Regions from separate parts of the Agrobacterium sp. 22-210-1 genome, predicted to be linked through region 2. Evidence: predicted binding sites of a transcription regulator. Region 2 holds the regulator's gene; the other holds the start of a gene.
What was found. The regulator PhoB, encoded in region 2, activates phosphate uptake and scavenging genes when phosphate is short. The targets are predictions, from matches to a motif close to TGTCATNNANCTGTCAT.

Region 1: ACQZ5F_RS06965 (esterase-like activity of phytase family protein) is a predicted target of PhoB. The motif match lies at 3,674-3,690, and genes of this name have one in related genera.

What each region holds. Positions count from the first base shown of each region.
Region 1 covers NZ_JBNWCI010000001.1:1,386,417-1,394,613, reverse strand. The annotation lists gene ACQZ5F_RS06980 (VOC family protein) at 1-27, shown strand, start outside; gene lon (endopeptidase La) at 409-2,826, shown strand; gene hupB (DNA-binding protein HupB) at 3,114-3,389, shown strand; gene ACQZ5F_RS06965 (esterase-like activity of phytase family protein) at 3,741-5,939, shown strand; gene ACQZ5F_RS06960 (hypothetical protein) at 6,131-6,268, opposite strand; tRNA gene ACQZ5F_RS06955 (tRNA-Val) at 6,589-6,664, opposite strand; gene ACQZ5F_RS06950 (hypothetical protein) at 6,885-7,022, shown strand; tRNA gene ACQZ5F_RS06945 (tRNA-Asp) at 7,111-7,187, shown strand; tRNA gene ACQZ5F_RS06940 (tRNA-Asp) at 7,230-7,306, shown strand; gene ACQZ5F_RS06935 (NADH-quinone oxidoreductase subunit A) at 7,743-8,108, shown strand; gene ACQZ5F_RS06930 (NuoB/complex I 20 kDa subunit family protein) at 8,099-8,197, shown strand, end outside.
Region 2 covers NZ_JBNWCI010000001.1:2,238,192-2,246,388, reverse strand. The annotation lists gene pstC (phosphate ABC transporter permease subunit PstC) at 189-1,673, shown strand; gene pstA (phosphate ABC transporter permease PstA) at 1,670-2,992, shown strand; gene pstB (phosphate ABC transporter ATP-binding protein PstB) at 3,007-3,822, shown strand; gene phoU (phosphate signaling complex protein PhoU) at 3,921-4,646, shown strand; gene phoB (phosphate regulon transcriptional regulator PhoB) at 4,677-5,360, shown strand; gene ACQZ5F_RS11250 (GcrA family cell cycle regulator) at 5,749-6,282, opposite strand; gene ACQZ5F_RS11245 (aspartate aminotransferase family protein) at 6,713-7,912, shown strand; gene argF (ornithine carbamoyltransferase) at 7,968-8,197, shown strand, end outside.

The DNA.
Region 1 (8,197 bases), 850 kb from region 2:
GGACCCATGGCCGCGGATACGCCATAACGCTCCTCACCGCTTGAGGCATCCCTGCGTTGCATCCCGACAATCAGGTGGAGGAAAGCTTCGTCTGCCATTTTGCGTTTGGAGCGGATTGCGCTTTGCTGATAAAGTCTTACAACTGATTTGCAGCGCGATGTGACGGAAATGTGAATTGCCGTCGGCGACCCGGTTCCTGATCCCTTGGGATAACCGGAAATGTCGGGAGTAATAGCCGGCGCTGGGTTTTGTTGAATTTCACGGTTCTGCCGGTGCGCGGGGCCGTCTCTTCCGGCGACTTGAAATCGGTGTTTCGAAACTCCACTTTCAGTCTCGAGAAATGAATATGCCGGACGCCCCAAGACGTTCGGCAAAGTGTCCCGAAAGGGACCATGGAAAGGAAATGATATGACGAACATCACGTCTGCGGCATCTGGCGGTACCTATCCGGTACTTCCCCTGCGCGACATTGTCGTTTTCCCGCATATGATCGTTCCCCTGTTCGTCGGGCGGGAAAAATCCATTCGTGCGCTCGAAGAGGTCATGGGTTCGGACAAGCAGATCATGCTCGTCACCCAGATCAATGCCAGCGATGACGATCCGACCCCGGATGCCATCCACAAGGTGGGCACCGTCGCCAACGTTCTCCAGCTTCTGAAGCTGCCGGACGGTACCGTGAAGGTGCTGGTGGAAGGCAAGGGCCGCGCCCAAATCGACGAATACACCGGTCGCGAGGATTTCTACGAAGCCTCCGCGACGCCGTTGCAGGAACCTGCGGAAGACCCGGTCGAGATCGAGGCGCTGTCGCGCTCCGTCGTTTCGGAATTCGAGAGCTATGTGAAGCTCAACAAGAAGATTTCGCCTGAGGTTGTCGGCGCTGCCGGTCAGATCGACGATTATTCGAAGCTTGCCGATACGGTTGCTTCGCACCTGTCGATCAAGATCACCGAAAAGCAGGAAATGCTGGAAACCGTCAGCGTGAAGCAGCGGCTTGAAAAGGCCCTCGGCTTCATGGAAGGCGAGATTTCCGTGCTTCAGGTCGAAAAGCGCATCCGCTCGCGCGTCAAGCGCCAGATGGAAAAGACCCAGCGCGAATATTACCTGAACGAGCAGATGAAGGCGATCCAGAAGGAACTCGGTGACGGCGAGGATGGCCGTGACGAGATGGCCGAGCTGGAAGAGCGCATCGCCAAGACCAAGCTTTCCAAGGAAGCCAAGGAAAAGGCCGAGGCGGAAATGAAGAAGCTTCGCCAGATGAGCCCGATGTCCGCGGAAGCGACCGTCGTGCGCAACTATCTGGACTGGCTGCTCAGCCTGCCCTGGGGCAAGAAGTCGAAGGTGAAGACCGACCTCAACAGCGCGGAGACGATCCTCGATCAGGATCATTTCGGTCTGGACAAGGTCAAGGAACGCATCGTCGAATATCTGGCCGTACAGGCGCGTGCCACCAAGATTCGCGGCCCCATCCTGTGCCTCGTCGGCCCTCCCGGCGTTGGCAAGACCTCGCTCGCCAAGTCGATCGCCAAGGCGACCGGCCGCGAATATGTGCGCATGGCGCTTGGCGGCGTGCGTGACGAGGCGGAAATCCGCGGTCATCGCCGCACCTATATCGGCTCCATGCCGGGCAAGATCGTCCAGTCGATGAAGAAGGCCAAGAAGGCGAACCCGCTCTTCCTGCTCGATGAAATCGACAAGATGGGCATGGATTTCCGTGGCGATCCGTCATCCGCACTGCTGGAGGTTCTCGATCCGGAACAGAACTCCACCTTCATGGACCATTACCTTGAAGTGGAATACGACCTGTCCGACGTGATGTTCGTAACCACGGCCAACACGCTGAACATTCCAGGCCCTCTGATGGACCGTATGGAAGTGATCCGCATCGCCGGTTACACGGAAGACGAAAAGCGCGAAATCGCCAAGCGTCACCTGCTGCCGAAGGCGATCAAGGAACATGCCCTGCGTCCGGAAGAGTTCTCGGTTACCGATGACGCTCTGATGATCGTCATCCAGCAGTACACCCGCGAAGCGGGCGTGCGCAGCTTCGAGCGCGAGCTGATGAAGCTGGCGCGCAAGGCTGTCACCGAGATCATCAAGGGCAAGGTCAAGTCCGTCGAGGTTACCGCTGCCAACGTTCCTGACTATCTGGGCGTTCCGCGGTTCCGCCACGGCGAGGCCGAGCGTGAGGATCAGGTCGGTGTTGTCACCGGTCTTGCCTGGACGGAAGTCGGCGGTGAGCTGCTCACCATCGAAGGCGTGATGATGCCGGGCAAGGGCCGCATGACGGTCACCGGCAACCTCAAGGAAGTGATGAAGGAATCCATTTCGGCAGCGGCATCTTATGTCCGCTCGCGCGCCGTGGACTTCGGCATCGAACCGCCGCGCTTCGACAAGAGCGACATCCACGTCCACGTTCCGGAAGGTGCGACCCCGAAGGACGGACCGTCCGCCGGTGTCGCCATGGCCACCGCCATCGTCTCCATCATGACCGGTATTCCGGTTTCGAAGGACGTGGCGATGACGGGCGAGATCACGCTTCGTGGTCGCGTATTGCCGATCGGCGGCCTTAAGGAAAAGCTGCTTGCAGCACTTCGCGGTGGCATCAAGAAGGTGCTGATCCCGGAAGAAAACGCCAAGGATCTGGCGGAGATTCCGGACAATGTGAAGAACGAGATGGAAATCATCCCGGTTTCGCGCATGGGCGAGGTGATCCAACACGCGCTGCTTCGCAAGCCGGAGCCCATCGAGTGGGACGGCAGCATCGAGACGCCGGTGATCGCCACGGTCGAAGGCGTCGACGACGCTGGTCAGACGATCGCGCATTGATACATGCATCGGTGCGGAAGCCGGAATCGGTTTTCGTAAAGAGCGGCGCATAGAATCAATGTGTTAGGTATCGGAAGACACCTGCGGTGCTTCGGCCCGCGCAAGTGATGCCAAATTGGCACGAATATGTGGAAGGCCGGCAGAAATGTCGGCCTTTTTTGTGAAAAAACCCGTAGACCCCTTGTTTTTCAGGCGATTCCAGCGCTTTTGAGTTGCTGCGCGCGGATGCGAATGTATTCTGCGCCGGCTTAATTTAGTCGTTTCAAACCATTGAAAGGGGTGGAAACATGAACAAGAACGAGCTCGTCTCTGCTGTTGCCGAAAAGGCTGGTCTCACGAAGGCAGATGCTGCTTCCGCTGTTGATGCCGTATTCGAAACCGTACAGAACGAACTGAAGAGCGGTGGCGACATCCGCCTCGCTGGCTTCGGCAGCTTCTCCGTTAGCCGCCGTGAAGCCTCCAAGGGTCGTAACCCTTCCACGGGTGCTGAAGTCGATATCCCGGCTCGCAACGTACCGAAGTTTTCCGCAGGCAAGGGCCTGAAGGACGCTGTTAACTCGTAAGGTTTCCGGAAGGCCGTGATGCCCGGCGGCGGGCATACGGTTTTTCAGGTTCACGAGGAAGCATGTTTTGACGCGCTCACACCATCAGCAGGCATGAAAAGGCCAGTCTTTCGAAAGTCTCTTTCGGGCAGGCCAGTTTCTCAGCCAGTATGGTGCGGATTGAAAGTCTCGATACGTGGCTGTGTAGCTTCCATCCGGACACACGGCGTTTCGATACGCGGAATGCGCATAAACACGAAAGCCCGGCCTTCATGGCCGGGCTTTTTGATTCACCCGACAGGAAATGTCATGCCACTGTCATGTCTTTGACGCAGAAGCCATGGGGTATTTCTGGACCCAAGGGGGATTATAATGGCGTTCCGATTTTCTCATGTGGCTTTAACTGCCGCGCTGCTGACATCCGCAGCCTTCCCGGCCGTTGCCGAGCCGGTTTTCAACCGTATCGCATCTTTCCCGGTGGCGAAAAACCTGCCTGCGGACAAGGATGCCAAGTCCGTCACGTCGGCTGAAATCGTCACCGCCAGCGAAGACGGCATGACGCTGATCTATTCGGACAGCCCGCTTGGCGGCATCGGCTTCATCGACATCACCGACGCCAAGGCCCCCAAGGCCGGCGGTGCTTTGCTGCTCGAAGGCGAGCCGACCTCGGTCGCCGTTGCCGGCGTCAAGGTTCTCGCCGGCGTCAACACCTCTGAAAGCTTCGTCAAGCCATCAGGCAAGCTGGTAACGGTCGATATCGCCACCAAGAAGATCGAGGCAAGCTGTGATCTCGGTGGCCAGCCCGATTCGGTTGCCGTCTCTCCGGACAAGACCTTCGCCGCCATCGCGATCGAGAACGAGCGCGACGAAGAGGTGAACGAAGGCGCCCTGCCGCAGATGCCGGCCGGTTATCTGGTGACGGTCGCTCTGAAGAACGGCGTTGCAGACTGCGCGACACTGAAGAAGATCGACGTGACCGGTCTTGCCGAAATCGCCCCGGAAGATCCGGAGCCGGAATTCGTTTCGATCAACGCCAATGGCGAGATCGCGCTCACGCTGCAGGAAAACAACCATATCGTTATCATCGACGGCAAGACCGGCACGGTGAAGACGCATTTCTCCGCCGGCAAGGTCGATCTTGAAGGTATCGACACCAAGAGCGACGGCCAGCTGAAGTTCACCGACAAGCAGGAAGGCCGCAAGCGCGAGCCGGACGCCGTGAAGTGGGCGGACAATGACCGTCTCGTCATCGCCAATGAAGGCGACTGGCAGGGCGGTTCGCGCGGCTTCACCATCTTCGACAAGACCGGCAAGCTTCTCTATGAAGCTGGCTCTTCGCTTGAGCATGCGGTTGCGGCCATCGGCCACTATCCGGAAAAGCGCTCCAAGGCCAAGGGCATTGAGCCGGAAGGTCTGGAAGCGGCAACATTCGGCGACCAGAAATATTTCTTCGTGCTTGCCGAGCGCGCCTCTGTCGTCGCTGTCTACAAGGACACCGGCAAGGAGCCGGAACTGACCCAGCTCCTGCCTTCGGGCGTTTCGCCGGAAGGCGCAGTCGCCATCCCGTCGCGTAATCTTCTTGTCACGGCGAACGAGGTGGATCTGGTCGAAGACGGCGGCGTTCGCTCGCACGTCATGCTTTATGAGCGCGCTGAAGGCGAAGCAGCCTATCCGCAGCTGGTTTCCGCCACCGTCGACGGCGCACCGATCGGCTGGGGCGCTCTTTCCGGCCTGGTCGGCGATGCCGAGAAGCCTGGCATTCTCTATGCCGTTTCCGACTCGGTTTATGGCAACCAGCCGTCGATCTACACCATCGACGCAACGAAGAAGCCCGCCACCATCACCAGCGTCCTGCGCGTCAAGCGTGATGGTATCGCCGCCCAGAAACTCGATATCGAAGGCATCACGCTGGACGGCAAGGGCGGCTTCTGGCTCGCTTCTGAAGGCGACAGCGCCAAGCTCGTTCCGCATGCGCTCTACAACGTCAACGCCAAGGGTGAAATCAAGGCTGAGATCGCGCTGCCGAAGGAACTGCTTGCCGGCGATACCCGCTTCGGTTTCGAAGGCGTGACCATGATCGGCAAGGGCGACGACGCGACGCTGTGGATGGCCGTGCAGCGTGAATGGGGCACGGACGAGAAGGGCTTCGTCAAGCTCGTCTCCTACAACCCGAAGTCCAAGGAATGGGGCGCCGTGCGTTACCCGCTCGACAAGACCGAGGCGGGCTGGGTCGGCCTTTCTGAAATCACCGCACAGGGCGAATATGTCTATATCGTCGAGCGTGACAACCAGATCGGCGACAAGGCCAAGATCAAGAAGCTCTACCGCGTTGCGATCGCAGACCTGAAGCCGGGCAAGATCGGTGGCGAACTGCCGCTGGTGGCCAAGCAGGAAGCGCATGACTTCCTGCCCGACCTCAAGGCCCAGACCAACGGTTATGTCGTTGACAAGCTGGAAGGCTTCACCTTCGACAAGGCAGGAACGGCCTATGCCGTGACCGACAATGACGGCGTCGACGATTCGTCCGGCGAAACGCTGTTTTTCACCGTCAATCTGAAGGCGATCAACTGATCGCCGCAGATGGTGCCACAAATGAGAAAAAGCCGGGCATAGCCCGGCTTTTTTATGCGGCAGAGGTAACCCGCCTGTTTGGTGCGATATCTCACAATGCAGGCTGTTAAGCTGACATTGCCGCTTCGGCATCGGTCATCGGTGATTTGTCGGGGGACATGGTGCAAAAGCCGAGGACCGGTCGCAAGGGATCATCGCCCCATGGAATTCTTGCTTTTGGGAGTATTGTCTTTTTCCGAGTCCTGCTGGACCCAGCGGAAAAAAATATAAACGGGCAGCGCAATGAGCGCGAGTGTTACAAACGCGTCGACCATGGTTTCATCCATCATTTCTACCGCTCATCATGAAACGGCTTGAAAACAATGCCTGAAATCCATTTAAAAAGTCTGAATCTGCTTGTTTTCCGGTATGTTGCAGGGTGGAACACAGTCCAGCCGGGGCTGTCGTAATATGAAGCAGCAGTGCCGATTTGGCATGGACGCAAATAGGAAAAAGCGATTCCGCCTGTCCAGAAGCTCAGCCCGGTTCCGCTAAATCGCATTGGCGAGGGTAGGGGGATGATTCTCGATGCCGGAAATTAACGGCACACAAAAGCGCGATCCGGAAAGCGCCCGTCTTAAACTGCACGAAGATTTGGTGATTTGAAGAATGGTGGGCGATGAGAGACTCGAACTCCCGACATCCTCGGTGTAAACGAGGCGCTCTACCAACTGAGCTAATCGCCCTTCGCGTGCTTCGGATCATGTCCGCCGCGTCGGTGGCCGTGATGTATTCGGATCGGAAAAAAACCGCAAGGGCTTTTGTGAAGTTTTTTTGTTTTTTTTGCCGACGGCTTTTTGCTTCTTCGGAGGTTGGTGGCGAAAAGCCGGGAACTGTGGGCTTTCCGGTGAAAAACGAATCCCCAGCTGCCTCAAGCGACATGCGGAAAACCAGCCCGAGGCGCCCATGGCTGTGGACAAGTTTTTTGTTTTCGTTGGGAAAAGCCCGCAGAACAAGGCATTTGCGCCAGCACCCGTCAAAGGCTTCTCAGTTTTTCCCGATCAAAATGCAGAAGCTTATTCTTTTGTCGTGAAACCTGCTTGACACCCCCGCACGAACGCCGTAGTTAGCCGCTCAACGAACAGCCGAGGCTGGTTCGTACGGCGGGACAAGGTCCTGTCCGTCAGGAGATGCGGGTGTAGCTCAGTTGGTTAGAGTGCCGGCCTGTCACGCCGGAGGTCGCGGGTTCGAGCCCCGTCACTCGCGCCATCCTGTTCCTCGGAAATAAACGCAGATGAATATCTGCGATGCGCGGGTGTAGCTCAGTCGGTTAGAGTGCCGGCCTGTCACGCCGGAGGTCGCGGGTTCGAGCCCCGTCACTCGCGCCATTTCTTTTCCTGAAATGACTCCTGAAAAAAGCCAACCGAAGCGCCAGCCGGGCGCCTTGGCATTGGCGATTTCGCCGCCTGATTCCGACCCGCGCAAGCATGATTTTTCCTGCCCTTTTCAGTCAAGTTTCGATTTCTGAAAATCGTCACTTCGTTGCCTTTTTGACATAAAATTCGTGTGACTTTTTTGCGGTTGCGTCCTTCAATCGATTATTATTGTATTTGAGGGGCTTAGGTCGGAATTGTGGCCCAAATTTGCGTCAGTTCCGGCAATATTGTTGCCAATCAATGCGGCAGGTGTCTTGAAATGGTGCCTAAACTCTTGCAGAGAGGGCGCGGCTGCGCTAACCACTTTGGCGTTGCAACATATTTGTGCGCCTTGAGACTTATCAGTCGCAAAGGCAGGTCCGGCACCCGGCCGGGCAAGGAAGAGACCATGACTGAACTCCTCAGTTCCTACATTCCGATCGCAATATTCATCGGTATCGCTCTTGTCATTGGCCTGGCGCTTCTCATTGCGCCGTTTGCTGTCGCTTACAAGGCGCCGGACCCAGAAAAGCTTTCCGCTTTCGAGTGCGGTTTCAATGCCTTCGATGATGCCCGCATGAAGTTCGATATCCGCTTTTACCTGGTGTCGATCCTCTTTATCATCTTCGATCTGGAAGTGGCCTTCCTGTTCCCCTGGGCGGTGTCCTTCGGTGATATGGGCTGGTTCGGTTTCTGGTCGATGATGGTGTTCCTTGGCGTCCTCACCATCGGCTTTATCTATGAGTGGAAGAAGGGAGCGCTGGAATGGGCATGAGCCAGAACAACAGCACGCTCGTTGCGCCGCAGCCGAAGGGGATCATCGATCCCGCGACCGGCAAGCCGGTTGGCAGCAACGATGCCTAC
Region 2 (8,197 bases):
CGATCCATCGCCATCCACATAATTGTTTATGGATTACAGATGGATAGGTTGTATCAACCTTGACGCTTGCCAGACTTTGATACAGTCAAAAGGCAGGCATCTCTGGATGGTCCAGCGGTCTCGTTTTGATGACTTTTTGATTTGCCCGATATCGCACCGTGCTCTTGAGGCACGCCGAGGGAATTCTAATGAACACATCGATCCTTTTGCTGATACTGGCGCTGATCGGCATCGGCAGTTATCTGCTCGGCAGCCGCCGCGCCATTGCTCTGTCTGGCGGGCGCCCCGCCAGCATGCATTCCCGTGCCGGTTATCACGGCTCCTACGCGGTCGTCTGGGCGGTGTTGCCCGCGGCGTTCATTCTCTGTGTCTGGCTCGTTATCAGCCCGCTGGTCGTCACTTCTGCCGTGCGCGGCAATTTTCCCGAAGATGTGCGCGCCCAGTCCGAGGCGCAGCAAAGCCTGACATATGGCATGGTGAGCTCCATCGCCCGTGGTCTTCAGCGCCTGACGGCGGAAGAAACTGCGCAGGCAGACGCGGATACAGCCGCGGTAAGGCCGCTTCTGGCATCGAAAGGCGTCGCGATCGCCGGCGATCCTGAGCGTTATATGGTCGATGCTGCCCAGACGCTGAACACGATGACCACTACAAGCCGCATCGCGATGATCGTCATCGTGCTGGCGGCCGCGTTCGCCGGCGCCGCTTATGCGCTGCGTTCGATCGCTCCGCGCTTTCGGGCCCGCAACAAGGTTGAAAGGGTCATTCTCGCATCCTTGCTTGTTGCCTCGTCCATCGCGATCTTGACGACCATCGGCATCGTCCTGTCGATGCTGACGGAAGCCATCCAGTTCTTCACCATGGTTCCGGCACACCAGTTCTTTTTCGGAACCGTGTGGGATCCGCGTTTCGCCGCCGCCGGTGCAACGGACTCCTCCGGCCAGTTCGGCCTCATCCCGCTGCTTGCCGGCACGCTCTATATCGGCTTCGTCGCCATGCTGGTCGCGGTCCCGGTCGGTCTGTTTTCGGCGATTTACATGTCGGAATACGCCTCGCCGCGCCTGCGTTCAGTGGCAAAGCCGCTGCTCGAGGTGCTCGCCGGTATTCCCACGATCGTCTATGGCTTCTTCGCGCTGACGACGGTGGGTCCTTTCCTGCGAGACATTTCCACGCAGATCAGCGGTCTCACAACCGGCAACTATGCCAATTTCATCCAGGCGCAGAGCGTCATTACCGCCGGCTTTGTGATGGGCATCATGCTCATTCCCTATGTCTCTTCACTGTCGGACGATATCATCACCGCTGTGCCGCGTTCGTTGCGCGACGGTTCTCTCGGTCTTGGTGCCACGCGCTCTGAAACCATCAAGAAGGTCATCGTTCCTGCCGCTCTTCCCGGCATCGTCGGCGCCGTGCTGATGACGGCGTCGCGTGCGATCGGCGAAACGATGATTGTGGTTCTCGCCGCCGGTGTTGCGGCCCGCCTGCAGATCAACCCGTTCGAACCGATGACCACGGTGACGGTCAAGATCGTCAGCCAGCTGACCGGCGACCTTGAATTCACCTCGCCGCAGACGCTTGTCGCCTTCGCGCTGGGCATCACGCTTTTCGCCATCACGCTTTGCCTGAATATCTACGCGCTTTACATCGTGCGCAAATACCGGGAGCAATATGAATGACCGACATCGTTTCTCCCACAGCCGGTGCTGCCGCCGGAAACAGCGCCACGCGCCGTGATATCGGCATCAAGCGCCGCTATGCCGCCGAACGCCGCTTCCGCGCCTATGGAATGGCAGCGATTTCCTTCGGCCTCATCTTCCTCTTCCTGCTGCTCTGGTCGGTCGTATCCAAGGGGTACACCGCCTTCCAGCAGACGATGATCACGGTTCCGGTCGAGTTTTCCGAACTGATCATCGATCCGAAGAATGAGCGGGCCGCAAACCCCGCAAAGCTGATGACGGCCAATTATCCCGTTCTCGCCCGAGATGCGGTTGCCAAGGTTCTGGGCGTCGCGCCGACGGACCGCGCCGGTCTGCGCGCCGTCAACGTCATGATCTCCGACAGCGTCCGCACCCAGCTGCGCGACATCGTCGTCGCCGATCCTGCCGTTATCGGCACCACGCGCAACGTCACGCTTCTCGCATCGGGCGATGTGGATAGTGCCTTCAAGGGCCAGGTCGATCTGACGGTGGATGAAGCCAACCGCCGTATCTCGAACCAGCAGCTCGGCTGGATGAATCAGCTCGCCGAAGGCGGCCAGCTCGGCAAACATTTCAACACCGGCATCTTCGTCAACGGCAATTCGAGCCGTCCGGAAGCGGCGGGTGTCGGTGTGGCGCTGATCGGCTCCTTCTATATGATGATGATCGTGCTGGTTCTGTCGCTGCCGATCGGTGTCGCAGCCTCCATCTATCTCGAGGAATTCGCGCCGAAGAACCGTTTGACGGACCTTATCGAGGTGAACATCAACAATCTCGCGGCAGTTCCCTCCATCGTTTACGGTCTGCTCGGCCTTTCCGTCTTCATCAACTTCATGGGCTTTCCGCGCTCGGCCTCTCTGGTCGGCGGCCTTGTCCTGACGCTGATGACACTGCCGACAATCATCATTGCCACACGCGCCGCACTGAAGGCCGTGCCGCCGTCGATCCGTGCCGCAGCACTTGGTCTCGGCGCCTCGAAGATGCAGACGATCTTCCATCACGTTCTGCCGCTCGCCATGCCCGGCATTCTCACCGGCACCATCATCGGCCTTGCCCATGCGCTGGGTGAAACGGCGCCGCTGCTCTTGATCGGCATGGTGGCATTCGTTGCAAATTATCCGACAACGCCGATGGATCCGTCCACGGCTCTGCCGGTGCAGATTTACATGTGGGCGAACGAAGCGGAACGTGCCTTTGTCGAAAGGACATCCGGCGCTATCATCATCCTGCTTTTGTTCCTCATCGTCATGAATGTTGGCGCAATCCTGTTGCGTCGCCGCTTCGAACGGCGCTGGTAGAGGGAGATTGAGCAATGAACATGTTGTCGGAAGCAGCAGTTGAAAAGGCGCTGGACAAGAAAATGAATGAAGTTTCGTACAAGATGATCGGCAAGGACGTTTCGGTTTTTTACGGCGAAAAGCGTGCGCTTTACGACGTGAACCTCAATGTCCGCGAAAACACGGTCACTGCGCTCATCGGTCCGTCCGGTTGCGGTAAATCCACATTCCTGCGTACCTTGAATCGCATGAACGATACGATCGATGGCTGCCGGGTCACCGGCAAGATCACCCTCGACAGCGACGATATCTACGATCAGGCGATCGACGTCGTGGAATTGCGCGCCCGCGTCGGCATGGTGTTCCAGAAGCCGAACCCCTTCCCGAAGACGATTTACGAGAACATCTCCTACGGTCCGCGCATCCACGGCCTTGCCCGTAACAAGGCGGATATGGACCAGATCGTTGAACAGAGCCTGCAGAAGGCCGGCCTGTGGAACGAGGTGAAAGACCGTCTGCAGGAATCCGGTACCGGCCTTTCCGGTGGTCAGCAGCAGCGTCTGTGTATTGCGCGCGCGGTTGCCGTCAGCCCGGAAGTGATCCTGATGGATGAACCCTGCTCGGCGCTCGATCCGATCGCAACCGCCAAGGTCGAGGAACTGATCCACGAACTGCGCGCCAACTTTACGATCGTCATCGTCACGCACTCCATGCAGCAGGCAGCGCGTGTTTCCCAGCGTACGGCCATGTTCCATCTTGGTCATCTTGTCGAAGAAAACGAAACGGACAAGATGTTCACCAATCCGGACGACCAGCGTACGCAGGATTACATCATGGGCCGCTTCGGCTGATTTCCGGCCGGCGCTTTATCGAAACCGAACAAGACTGGTGCCTTTGCCGTGCCCCGTTGGCGTGCACGTGCATGAAGGCCAAGCCGGAGGATTAGACCATGACACAGACAACGACCCATTCGCATATTCTGTCCGCTTATGACGAGGAATTGAAGTTCCTGACGCGCCGCATCGCCGAAATGGGCGGTCTGGCCGAGCAGATGTGCGCCGACGCCGTGCGCGCACTGGTCAATTCCGACGCTGCGCTTGCGCAGAAGGTCATTTCCGACGACGCGATCCTCGACCATTCCGAGCGCGAGATCGGCGACAAGGCCATCGTCACCATCGCCAGACGGCAGCCTGTCGCGGCCGATCTTCGCGAAATCATCGGCACGCTGCGTATTGCCGGCGATCTCGAGCGCGTTGGCGATCTCGGCAAGAACACCGCCAAGCGCGTTATCGCGGTTGCCGGCACCGGCGTGCCGCGCAAGCTCGCCCGCGGTCTCGAACATCTGTCGGAACTGGCGCTGGTGCAGCTCAAGGAAGTACTCGACGTCTATTCCACGCGTTCTGCCGAGAAAGCCAACGCCATTCGTGAACGGGACGAAGAAATCGACGCCATGTACACGTCGCTCTTCCGTGAGCTTCTGACCTACATGATGGAAGATCCGCGCAACATCACCACCTGCACACATCTTCTGTTCTGCGCCAAGAACATCGAGCGTATCGGCGATCATGCGACGAATATCGCTGAAACAATCTATTACATGGCCACCGGCAGCCAGCCGGAGGGTGAGCGTCCGAAGGACGATAGTTCCAACACACTCGGTTCGGTGACCGAATAACAGACAGGCAGAAGCTTGCGGAGTTAGTATATGGTGCCCAAGATTGCAGTTGTGGAAGACGAGGAAGCGTTGAGCGTCCTGCTTCGTTACAATCTCGAGGCTGAGGGATACGACGTCGACACGATACCCCGTGGCGACGAGGCGGAAATCAGGCTGCAGGAACGTATTCCGGATCTTCTTATCCTGGACTGGATGTTGCCCGGTGTTTCCGGCATCGAACTGTGCCGGCGCTTGAGAATGCGGCCCGAAACCGAACGCCTGCCCATCATCATGCTGACAGCGCGCGGTGAAGAAAGCGAGCGGGTGCGCGGTCTTGCCACCGGCGCCGACGATTATGTCGTCAAGCCATTCTCGACGCCGGAACTCATGGCCCGCGTCAAGGCGATGCTACGCCGGGCCCGCCCGGAGGTTCTTTCATCGGTGCTGAAATGCGGCGATATCGAACTCGATCGCGAAACCCACCGCGTTCACCGCAAGAGCCGCGAAGTGCGCCTCGGACCGACGGAATTTCGCCTGCTGGAATTCCTGATGACATCTCCGGGTCGGGTGTTCTCCCGCTCGCAGTTGCTGGACGGCGTCTGGGGTCACGATATCTACGTGGATGAGCGCACCGTTGACGTTCACGTAGGGCGCCTGCGCAAGGCGCTCAATTTTTCGCACATGCAGGATGTCATCCGCACCGTTCGCGGTGCTGGATATTCGATGGAAGCCTGAGCTAAGCCGAACAGCAGCTTCAATCAGCACAACATCTGACCAAAATCAAAAGGCCCGACACCATTCCGGTTTCGGGCCTTTCGGTTTTGAACCTTTCCCAAACACGGCACCTTGACCTTTTGAATGGACAATCGGCGGCCTGTTCGCATGCGGATTGTGGGCTAGAGTATTTCCAGTAAAGCGGTTCTACGTCCGGAAAATACGTAAAAACAAAGAGATAGGGCACGTCCAAAGATGCCGTTTAAACCGGACGTGCCTGGCCCGGGCGGCGTGGAGGAAAGGCCGAACATTCCACCGGCGATTGTTTTCCGGAACCGGCCTGAATTTGTCATAAAAAAACGGGCCCGAAGGCCCGTAGTTTTTGAGTGCTGAATGCGTGCCGCAACACTCAAGCCTTGCGGCGCTCACTGACCGGCTGGTAGGCGAGTTTCGCATGGAACTTGCAATAGGGTGAGGATTCCAGCGCTTCGCAACCGCAGAAGTGGAAATCGTCTTTCAAGGGATCACCGACCGGCCACTTGCAGGTGCGCTCGGTCAGTTCCGTCAGCGTCAAGCGACGGGAAATCGGCGTCACTACATTTCTGGAAGGAACGTAATCGAGAACCTGCGCGGTTTCGATATCGATCTCTTCATGAAGAGCCGTTGCTGCGTTCGAACGGCTCATGGTGCGGGCCGGCGCCGCGCTGACGCGTGCCGTGAAATTTGTCGCGCGCGGGGCAGGGGCCGCGGTGCGCTTGGGCGCGGAGCGTGCCGAAGTGACCGGTCCGCCGGCCTTGACGCGTCCCGGTAGATTGAGACGATGGACCTTGCCGATCACGGCATTACGGCTTACACCGCCCAGCTGCGCTGCTATCTGGCTGGCGCTCAGTCCTTCGGCCCACAATTTCTTGAGTTTCTCGACCCGCTCGTCTGTCCAGTTCATGCCGCTTCTCCGCTTGTCGCGTATCTTTCGGCAGAATCCCTCTCCGTCTCGCGGGCGCGCCGCGAGCGTGGTTTCTGCCGGATTTTAGGTGACTAGTTCCGCCGCAATGCAGTCTAGTAATTAGCGATTAACCTAGTGCCAGCCCGACTCCGTGGCAAGAGTCGCGGGAATCATCTGGAATCGATTTTCCGGTTTTCCCCAACTTGCTGGTGCGTTGAGTCTGAAAGGCAACACCTTGGGCCTCCTTCGGTGGCGCCTACTAGTGCTTGAGAAGCCCGGGAAACGCGGACTTTTGTTGACATCGGCAAACGAAGTGACAATAGTGCCCCTGCCGCCGCGAGGCGGCATTTTTGATTTTCAGGCGAGGGATAACCTCGCGAGCCTATTGACAACCTTATGACAGCGCATCCGCGCAAGGAGTGATACAGCCATGGCCGAAGCCGCCGCGCCATTGTTCGATACGTTTGCAAGAGCCCCGCTGCGCTTCGAGCGCGGTGAAGGCGTCTGGCTGTTCACGGAGAGCGGCGAACGATATCTGGATTTTGCAGCCGGTGTTGCGGTTAACTCGCTGGGTCACGCTCATCCGCACCTCGTGGAAGCAATTAAGGCGCAGGCCGAGAAGGTCTGGCACGTCTCGAACCTTTATGAAGTGCCCGGACAGGAAAAGCTCGCTAAACGGCTGACGGAAGCAACCTTCGCGGACAAGGTGTTCTTCACCAATTCCGGTGCTGAAGCGCTGGAATGCGCCATCAAGACCGCGCGCCGTTATCACTATTCAAAGGGCCACCCGGAAAAATTCCGCATCGTCACCTTCGAGGGCGCGTTCCATGGCCGCACGCTGGCAACGATCGCTGCCGGCGGCCAGCAGAAATATCTCGAGGGTTTCGGTCCCAAGGTCGAAGGTTTCGATCAGGTTCCTTTCGCTGATGTCGATGCCTTGAAGGCTGCCATCACGTCTGAGACGGCCGCGCTTTTGATCGAGCCTATCCAGGGCGAGGGCGGTATTCGCGCGCCGAGCAAGGAATTCCTGCAAATCCTGCGTGGATTGTGCGACGAGCACGGCCTTCTCCTGATTTTTGATGAAGTCCAGACGGGCGTCGGCCGCACGGGTAAGCTGTTTGCCTATGAGCAGACCGGCGTTGCGCCTGACATCATGGCGGTTGCCAAGGGTATCGGCGGCGGTTTCCCGCTTGGCGCATGCCTTGCAACAGCGGATGCCGCCTCCGGCATGACGGCCGGTGTGCATGGCACCACCTATGGCGGCAACCCGCTGGCAATGGCGGTCGGCAATGCGGTGCTGGATGTCGTTCTGGCCGACGGTTTTCTGGAAAAGGTTCGTGATGTCGCGCTGGTCTTCCGCCAGGGACTGGCATCGCTCAAGGACCGCTATCCTGATGTAATCGAGGAAATTCGTGGCGAAGGCCTGTTGATGGGCATCAAGGCGAAGGTTCCTTCGGGCGATCTGCTGCAGGCCATGCGCGCGGAGCACCTGCTCGGCGTTCCGGCAGGTGACAACGTCATCCGTCTCCTGCCGCCGCTCGTCACCACGGCGGAAGAGGCCCGCGAAGGGCTGGCGCGAGTGGAAGCGGCTGCCGCCTCCCTGACAGCGAAACAGGCGAAAATCGCCTGAAACCAATCAAGGGCGGGCCTCTTCCCGGAGGCTCGCGAGCATGGGACAGTTTGAAATGGCTTCACCAAAACATTTTCTAGACCTTTCGGCCGTTGGGTCGGAGGATTTGCGGACGATTCTTGATGATGCGCGGGCGCGCAAGATTGCCACCAAGGCCGGCACTGCGGAAAAGCCGCTTGCCGGCAAGATGCTGGCGATGATCTTTGAAAAGCCGTCCACCCGAACCCGCGTTTCCTTCGATGTCGGCATGCGTCAACTCGGCGGTGAGACCCTGTTCCTGTCGGG